Regions from separate parts of the Frankia sp. RB5 genome, predicted to be linked through region 1. Evidence: predicted binding sites of a transcription regulator. Region 1 holds the regulator's gene; the other holds the start of a gene.

Region 1 (4,375 bases):
ACGCTACGCCCGTCGGCTGATCTCCCGGATCGCCTGCCGTGCCCGGTCACGTGGCGCGGCCGTGAGCGCGTCATGATCCCCGCGGGGATGGCGCCGGGTGCGGCGGAGTCACCACGACGGGCGGGATCGCCGGAACGAGGCGGCTAAACCGTTCGCGATCCTCGTTGGGGCGTGGGACCCTGGCAGGCGACGGGACGATTCCGCCGGGGAACACCGAAGCGGTGCGGCCGGGCTGGCCCGGGCCGGCCCCTTCGATGGCGGGATCGCCCCCGGGTCACCGAGAAGGCGTGTGACCTGGCTAAATGAACCGGCGCGGAATGCCGCGGCAGCGGGCCGCGTTGAGAACGGATGGTATGACACTTCCTGCCGACGCCCTGGACGCGTCCACCCTCGACAGATCCCTCATTGAACTCACCGATGACGATTCGGGCAATCTTTCGGGCTTTTTCGCCGAATCCGGCGACGAGCTCGATCTGGCGGACCGAGCGGCCCTGCGTCGAGTACCGGGCCTTGCCACCGAGCTGGACGACGTCACCGAGGTCGAGTACCGCCAGCTGCGGTTGGAGCGGGTGGTACTGATCGGCGTGTGGACCTCGGGCTCGCTGCGGGCGGCCGAGGCATCGATGGCGGAGCTCGCCGCGCTGTCCACCACCGCCGGCTCGGTCGTCCTCGACGCGCTCGTGCAGCGCCGCGACCGGCCGGACGCGGCGACCTACGTCGGTTCCGGCAAGGCCCGTCAACTCGCCGAGGTCGTCGCCGCGACCGGCGCCGACACGGTGATCTGCGACGGCGAGCTCACCCCCGGCCAGCTGCGCCAGCTGGAGGAGATCGTCAAAGTCAAGGTCATCGACCGGACGGCTCTCATCCTGGACATCTTCGCCCAGCACGCGACCTCCCGAGAGGGTAAGGCGCAGGTCGAGCTGGCCCAGCTCCAGTACATGCTGCCCCGGCTGCGTGGTTGGGGTGAGTCGATGTCGCGCGCCGCGGCCAGTGGTGGCGGGCGCGCTCCCATCGGTACCCGCGGCCCCGGTGAGACGAAGATCGAGACCGATCGGCGCAGGCTGCGCGCCCGGATGGCCCGGCTGCGCCGTGAACTCGCCGGGATGTCCACCGTGCGGGAGACCAAGCGCGCGGCGCGGCGGCGCGGCGAGGTGCCCGCGGTGGCGATCGCCGGCTACACCAACGCCGGCAAGTCCTCGCTGCTCAACCGGCTCACCGGCGCCGGCGTCCTGGTGGAGGACGCGCTGTTCGCCACCCTCGACCCGACGGTGCGCCGGGCGACCCTGCCGGACGGCCGCGCGTTCACCCTGACCGACACGGTGGGTTTCGTACGCCATCTTCCCCACCAGATCGTCGAGGCGTTCCGCTCGACGCTCGAGGAGGTCGCCGACGCGGATCTCCTGCTGCACGTCGTCGACGGCTCCGCGCCCGACCCGGCCGCGCAGATCTCCGCCGTCCGCGAGGTCCTCAACGACATCGACGCGGGCGGCGTGTCCGAACTGATCGTCGTCAACAAGGTCGACGCGGTCGCTCCCACCGTCGTCGCGGAGCTTCGCCAGCTGGCGCCCGAGGCGGTGTTCGTCTCGGCCCGGACGGGGGAGGGGCTCGGCGCGCTCGTTGACGCGCTGTGCCTGCGGGTTCCGCACCCGGACGTCGAGTTGACGGTGCTCGTCCCCTATACCCGGGGTGAGCTCGTCTCGCGGGTCCACGCCCACGGCGAGGTACTCGGGCAGGAGCACACGGCAGACGGAACCCGCCTCACCGCGCGGGTGTCGCCGGCACTCGCCGCCGATCTCGACGCCTTCCGGGCCTGACCCACGCCGCGCCGGGTCCGGACGCCTGACCGGCTCCGCTCTGACCCGGCCGAAGCACGCCCGGATCGGCCTGAGTTCGTCGGACCGCGGATCGCCCAGCGGATCGGGCAGACCACGGATCGGCCGGCCGCCACGCGCGGCCGGCCGTCGCGTGGTCAGACCCTGCGCAGCACGGCGACGATCCGGCCGAGGATCGTCGCCTCCTCGCCCGGGATGTCGTTGAAGGCAGGGTTCTCCGGGTGCAGCCAGATCTTCCCGTCGCGGACGCGTAGGCGCTTCACCGTCGCCTCACCCTCGATCATCGCGGCGACGATCTCGCCGTTGTCCGCGACCGGCTGCTGGCGGACCACCACCCAGTCGCCGTCACAGATCGCGGCGCCCATCATCGACTCGCCGACCACGCGCAGCAGGAACAGCGTGCCCTCGCCGACGATCTCCTTGGGCAGCGGGAAGACATCCTCGATCGCCTGCTCGGCGAGGATCGGGCCGCCGGCCGCGATCCGCCCGAGCACCGGCACGTAGGCCGCTGACGCCTCGCCGCCGGGCGCCGCGGCGGCCTCACCGCCGAACGCGGGAACCACCGCGGCCGGCGCCGCCTGGGCGCGGCGGCGCGGGCGGTCCGGGCTGAGCACCTCCATCGCCCGCGGACGGTTCGGATCCCGCCGCAGGTAGCCCTTCTCCTCCAGCACCTTGAGCTGGTGCGCCACGCTGCTCGTGCTGGTCAGGCCGACCGCCTCACCGATCTCGCGGACGCTTGGCGGGTATCCGCGCCGCTCCACGGCGGCCCGGATGACCTCGAGCACCTTGCGCTGCCGGGGGGTCAGTCCGGCCGCGTCCGCGGGGTTTTCGGGAAAGGCCCGCACGTTGCCGCGGGCCCCGCCCCGGCGTGTACCCCTGCCTTGGGTGGTCATCGCTACCGCTCTCCTCGTCGCGTACGTCGTTCGTCGCGTACGTCGTTCGTCACGTACCTACTCGTCGCGTACGTGGTCACCAGCTGGTCACCCCACGTCCGACGGGTGAGCGCCGCGTCGCGGTCGGGATCGCCCGCGATCCCGACACCCCCACGGCGTGCGTCCGTCCGCGACCCGGAGAATCCACCCGGTGCACACCTGATCGTCTTGACGGTAACCGGACGGTCGCGGAATCTCAAACGCTTGTTCGAGCGTGTCCTCTTGCCAGATCCGCGCCGGGTGCGACAATCGACCAGGAGTTCGATCGAACTGGGGTTCGCCCGCCTGGTGGTCCCGGCCCGCTCGCCACGGGAGGATGTCGTGAGTCCCAGCTGCTCGGCGCAGGTCATCGACCTGGCCGTGGTCCGGGAACGGGTCGCCGGGCGGTCCGCGGGAGCGCCGGCTGGCCGTCCCGGTCCTCGATCGGTGCCCGCCAACGCCGGTCTGTTCCCGTCCCATTCCCGGTCCCGCGAGGCGAGGGCGGCGCCTGGTCGGGTGTCGTCGCCGAGCTGCCAGGGGCCGCGGGGCGGTGCGGCGTCGCGCGGGCCCGTGGCGCGCCGGGACGGTGCGAGGTCGGACGGCACCGCGGCGCCGCACGGGCGGGATCCGATGCCGGCGCCTGGTCGCGGGCCGGCCAGCGGGGTTCCGTCGCGGTCGCGAGTGCGACGGGAGCCGGCGCCTCTTCGGCTGACCAGGCGTGGTCGGGTGGTGGTCACCATGGCCGCGGCGATGCTCATCGCGGCCATGCTGGCGGTGGTGGTGCCACGGGCCTCGCTGGCGTGGTCGGACGAGCCGCCACGCGGCCACCTGGTCGTGGCGGGGGAGTCGCTGTGGGAGATCGCCGCCGTGCTCGAGCCGGACGCCGACACGCGCGTGGTGGTCGATCGGCTGATGCGGATCAACGATCTGTCCTCCGCCCAGCTCACCCCCGGCCAGTTCCTCTTACTGGATGGGTGAGGCCCGGCGGGGGTATGTCGGGAGCCGCCTGATCGGACACCGGCGGTCGCGACGGCGGGTGGTCGATGGTCGCCGCGGTGACGCCTCCGCATCGGGCCGGGTGCGGGCGGTTGAGGCGGCTTCGCCCAGGGTCGTCGGGCCCCCGCGGGCTGATGTCCTCGTGTGGCATGCGGGGGGTCGGTTTTCCCATCCATGGGGTCGTGCGCTAAGTTGGACACAACATCTGGTGCTTACGTAGGTGTAAGTCATCCACAGGTGGATCCACAGGTCTTCCACAGAACGAGGGCCGCTCGTCCACAGGTCCCACCGGATCGGTGCGGCGGTGGGGCCCGCGGTCCGTCCCGGTGCGCCGACGTCGGGACGGTGCGGAAGGGCTGTCGGCCGGCTCGGTGAAGGAGGCGTCTCGCGTGCGGTGCCCGTTCTGCCGGCATCCGGACAGCCGTGTCGTCGACAGCCGAGAGGCCGAGGAAGGCTCAGCGATCCGGCGCCGGCGCTCCTGCCTCTCATGCGGCCGCCGGTTCACCACGATGGAGGAGGCGTCGCTGCGGGTACTCAAGCGCAGCGGTGTGACCGAGCCCTTCAGCCGCGCGAAGGTCATCGCCGGCGTGCGCAAGGCATGCCAGGGCCGCCCGGTGCGCGACGATCATCTCGCCC
Region 2 (4,375 bases), on a different contig from region 1:
CACCGACACAGCGGGAGGCGAACCGAGTGCCTGTCACTCCACTCGAGATCCGTACGGCCGACGGCGTCATGGACGTCTACCTGCACATCCCGGACGACGCCCAACCCAGCGAGGCGGCGCCGCTGCCGGTCGTCATCCTCTACCCGGACGCCGGCGGAGTCCGGCCGGTGATGCAGGAGATGGCCGCCCGGTTCGCGGCCGAGGGCTACGCGGTCGCGCTGACGAACTACTTCTACCGGTCCGGCCGGCTCTCCTTCGACCTGGGAACCGTCTTCGGTGATCCGGACGAACGGGCCCGACTGATGGCCATGCTCGGCGAGGCGTCTCCCGAGGGTGTCGTGCACGACACCGAGGCGCTGCTCGACGTCCTGGCCGAGGCCGGGAACCTGCGCTCCGACCGCGTCGGCGCCGTCGGATACTGCCGCGGCGGCCTGATGGCGTTCACGATGGCCGGCGAGCTGCCCGAGCGGATCGCCGCCGCCGCCTCGATCCACGGCGGCGGCATCGCGACCGACGCCCCGACCAGCCCGCACCTGCGCGCCGGCGCGATCACCGCCGGCCTCTACTTCGGCGTCGCGGAGAACGACCGCAGCTGCACCCCCGAGCAGCGGGACATGCTCGTCGCCGCGCTCGAGAAGGCCGGCGTCCGCTACGAGCTCGACGACGTCCCCGCCGGCCACGGCTTCGCCGTCCGCGACCACACCGGCGCCTACGACGAGGCCGCCGCCGAGAACCACTTCGCCAAGGTCACCGCCCTGTTCGCCCGCGAACTCCCCCGCGCATGACCGCGTGCCGCTGCTTGTAGTCGTCCGGATCGGACCGGGAGTCCGGCCCCTCGCGAGCTGCGTCTCCCGTGGTTCTCGGCCTGGTAGGCCGCACGGGAGATCGTGCGGCGGATCCCAATGGCCGGCTTCCCACCCGCAGAGCCGGCCGCCGGCGCCTGTCCGCTGCAGGCGTTGCGTGGGAACGGGAGGTTCTGCCAGTTTCAACGGGACGAATCGGACAGGGAGCCATGTGAAAGTGGCACGTCGAGGCCTTCCCCCGCGCCGGCGCGGAAAGTGCGTCCCACCAGGTGAAACGCAGGAGGTTCCAGCCGAGGCGGACCAGGTCGTTCTGACGGGCGCGGTCGCGATGCGGGGCCGCCGGCAGGCCAAGGGGGCCGACCCCGTCCGCCTCGACAGCTAGGCGCGCGCCCGGCCAGGCGAAGTCGACGCGGGCCACCAGCCGGCCGCTGCGCGGATCACGCACCGGCCACTGCGTCTGCTCGGGCAGCAGGCCAGCGTCACCGAGAAGCAGGCGCAGCCGTGTCTTCACGCCGACGCGGACAGCCACGGTTCGCCTTCGAGCTGTATGCCTTGTCCGCAAGCCCGAGGTCGGGCTGGGCTGGGTTGGGTTCGCGGCCGACCCGACCCGCGGCGACCGGGTCCTTTCCCCATGCGCCCGGGCCTGCGTCGAGTCCTCGCACCTTCTAGGTGATCAACCCATTGACGCCCGCCACGGCCCGCTGCGCGCTTTATCCACAGCCGGGCCGCCGTGTTCCAGCTGTCCACAGATTCAAACACTTGTTCGACAGTCCGGGCTGCCCGATCTACGGTTGGTCCATGGTCATCGACACCCGGCTCAGCGAGAGTACCTGCCCCGTAACCCATCCGCCCGACCCCGACCCACCACCAGAGCCGCCTGACTCCGGTCCGGCCCCGATGGCCACGGTCGGTGAGCCCTCCGCTCCCACGGCCGGCGATCCGCTCATGGCCGCCGCCTCCTCTCCGTCCACCTCCGTCGGCTACGCCCCGACCTCGGACGGCGCCGCTGGCGGGATGCCCGGCAGGTTCGCGATGCTCAGCGAACTCGTCGACGCGCTGCTGTCCGACGAGCCCTGGCAGCTCTCCGACGGAGAACTCGACACCCTCCTCGAGAGCACCGGCCGGCTGGGAGGCCGCACGGCGGCGCTGCGCGGCCGACTCATCGTCGAGGCTCAGGTCCGTGGCCTGGCCGGCCGCCTCGGCGCCCTCGACGTCGCCAGCCTGTTGCGGGACCGCCTCGCGCTGACCACCCGGGAGTCCCGCCGTCAGGTCGACCTGGCCCTGGCGATCCACGACGGTGCCTGCGGGGCCACCGGCGAGGCCCTCGCCCGCGGGGCGATCACCGTCGAACACGCCTACGTCATCCGGGACGCCATGAAGGCTCTTCCCCGCGACGTCACTGAGACCGAACGCGCCACCGCAGAGCAGACACTGCTCGACTACGCCCCCATCTTCGATCCCTTCCGGCTCGTCAAGCTCGCCGCCCGCATCCGTGAGCAGCTCACCCGCGTCGACACCTCCCCCGGCGGAGACGATCCCGACACCGACAGCCGCACCGGCCAGCCCGGCGACCCATCCCACAGCGGCGGAGACGATAGCGCCACCGGTGGCGGTGGTGGCCTGGGGCGCGGCGACGAGGACGATCGCCCCTCCCCTGATCCCGCCGGGGTCCGCCGGCTCAGCCTCACCGACACCGCCCACGGCACCACCCTGATCAGCGGTGAGCTCGACGCCGAAGGTGCCGCGCTTCTGCGCACCGCGCTCGACAGCCTCGCCGCTCCCCGCCCCGCCGCGGACGGCATCCCCGACCCCCGCAGCCCCCGGCGCCGCCAGGCCGACGCCCTCATCGACCTCGCCACCCGGCTCCTCAGCGGCGCGGCCGTGCCGATCTCCGGTGGGGTGCGCCCGCACCTGACTGTGCTGGTGCCTTGGAGTGCCCTCGTGGGCAGCGGCCTCGACCCGGCCACCACGGAGTGGGGGCTGCCGCTGCCCCGCGGGGTGCTCAGCCGCCTGACCTGCGACGCCGAGATCACGAGGATCATCCTCGACGCGGAGGGCGTCCCCATCGACGTCGGCCGCGCCAGCCGCACTGCCACCCCCGCCATTCGCCGCGCCCTCGTCGCCCGCGACCGCGGATGCGCGTTCCCGTCCTGCGACCGCCCACCCAGCTGGTGTGAATGCCACCACGCGCCGGAGTGGGAGAACGACGGAGTCACCGCACTGTCGAGCATGGTCCTGCTCTGCGGACAGCACCATCGGCAGGTCCACCACGACAAGTGGACGATCATCTTCGAATCCGACGGGCGGCCGTCCTTCATCCCACCCCCCCACATCGACCCCCACCGCCGACGCCGCCGAAACCCCTACAGCCGCCCGCTTCCCAACCTCCACCGTCAATGATCAGAGTCGGGTCCGGCGGGCTCCCCGCCGGTGGACGGGGCGGGCCGAGACGGGCTGGTCGGGCGTGATCGGGCGGGGACCACATGCTTGCGGACAAGGCGTACAGGCGAACTGTGCCTGCCTTCGTCGGCGCGGGATCCGCCACAGCGATGTCCTGTGCGGGCCGACCAGGTCGAGAACCGCGGGAGATCGGCTCGCGGGGTGGCCGGGCATCGCGGTTCGACCCGGACGCCTACAAGCAGCCGACTTCCCAGGCGCTCGCTACGGCGTGTAGATGATGTCCCAGAGGCGGGCGGTCATGTCGGTGCCGGTGGTGGCGAGCAGCAGGCCGAAGGGGGCGAACGCGCAGCTCATGACGGTGCTGCTGTGGCCGGTGAGGGTGGCGATCGCGGAGCCGGTGGCGACGTCCCAGAGCTGGGCGGTGTCGTCGGTGCTGGCGGTGGCGAGCAGCTGGCCGTCGGGGGAGAAGGCGCAGCTCTGGGCGGAGCCGGGCAGGGTGGCGACCGTCGTGCCGCTGGCGGCGTCGGTCAGGCGGGTGCCCTCGTTGCCGGCGGTGGCGAGCAGGGCGCCGTCGGGGGAGAAGGCACAGCCGCCGGTGAAGTTCGTGTGGCCGGGCAGGCTCATGATGATCTCTCCGACGGAGACGTCCCAGAGCAGTGTGCTCTCGGCGCCGGCGGAGACCAGCAGCCGGCCGTCGGGGGAGAAGGCGCAGCCGTAGACGGTGCCGCGATGGCCCTGCAGGGTGGCGATGTTCTTGCCGGACATCGCCCCCCAGAGCCGGACCGTGCGGTCGGTGCCGGTGGTCGCGACGAGGCTGCCGTCGGGGGAGAAAGCGCAGCCGTAGACCGGGCCGCGATGGCCGGTGAGGGTGACGGTCTGCCGGCCGGTGCCGACATCCCAGAGGCGGGCGGTCTTGTCGCTGCCGGTGGTGGCGAGCAGGTCGCCGTCAGGGGAGAAGGCGCAGTCGTGCACGACCAGGCTCTTGCGGCCGGTGAGGGTCAGCGCGGTGCGGCCGGTGGCCACGTCCCAGAGGCGGGTGCCGTCCTTGCTGGTCGTGGCGAGCAGCTTGCCGTCGGGGGAGAACGCCGCCGAGGTGACGTCGCGCTCGTGGCCCTTGAGGGTGGCTCGGGGCGTGACCTCGACGCGCAGCGAGGCGCGGCTGCTGCGCTCGA

Evidence for each region. Region 1 encodes LexA, which represses DNA repair genes until DNA is damaged. Its sites were predicted from a motif close to CGAACNNNNGTTCG; they were not measured.
Region 2: a site for LexA is predicted at 1,556-1,569, ahead of AC6EXY_RS08840 (HNH endonuclease signature motif containing protein). Genes of this name have one in related genera too.

What each region holds. Positions count from the first base shown of each region.
Region 1 is NZ_JCBATA010000066.1:10,606-14,980, forward strand. It holds gene AC6EXY_RS26835 (AraC family transcriptional regulator) at 1-2, opposite strand, end outside; gene hflX (GTPase HflX) at 354-1,814, shown strand; gene lexA (transcriptional repressor LexA) at 1,970-2,725, opposite strand; gene AC6EXY_RS26850 (LysM peptidoglycan-binding domain-containing protein) at 3,470-3,721, shown strand; gene nrdR (transcriptional regulator NrdR) at 4,129-4,375, shown strand, end outside.
Region 2 is NZ_JCBATA010000013.1:21,929-26,303, forward strand. It holds gene AC6EXY_RS08835 (dienelactone hydrolase family protein) at 27-785, shown strand; gene AC6EXY_RS08840 (HNH endonuclease signature motif containing protein) at 1,701-3,203, shown strand; gene AC6EXY_RS08845 (Hsp70 family protein) at 3,465-4,375, opposite strand, start outside.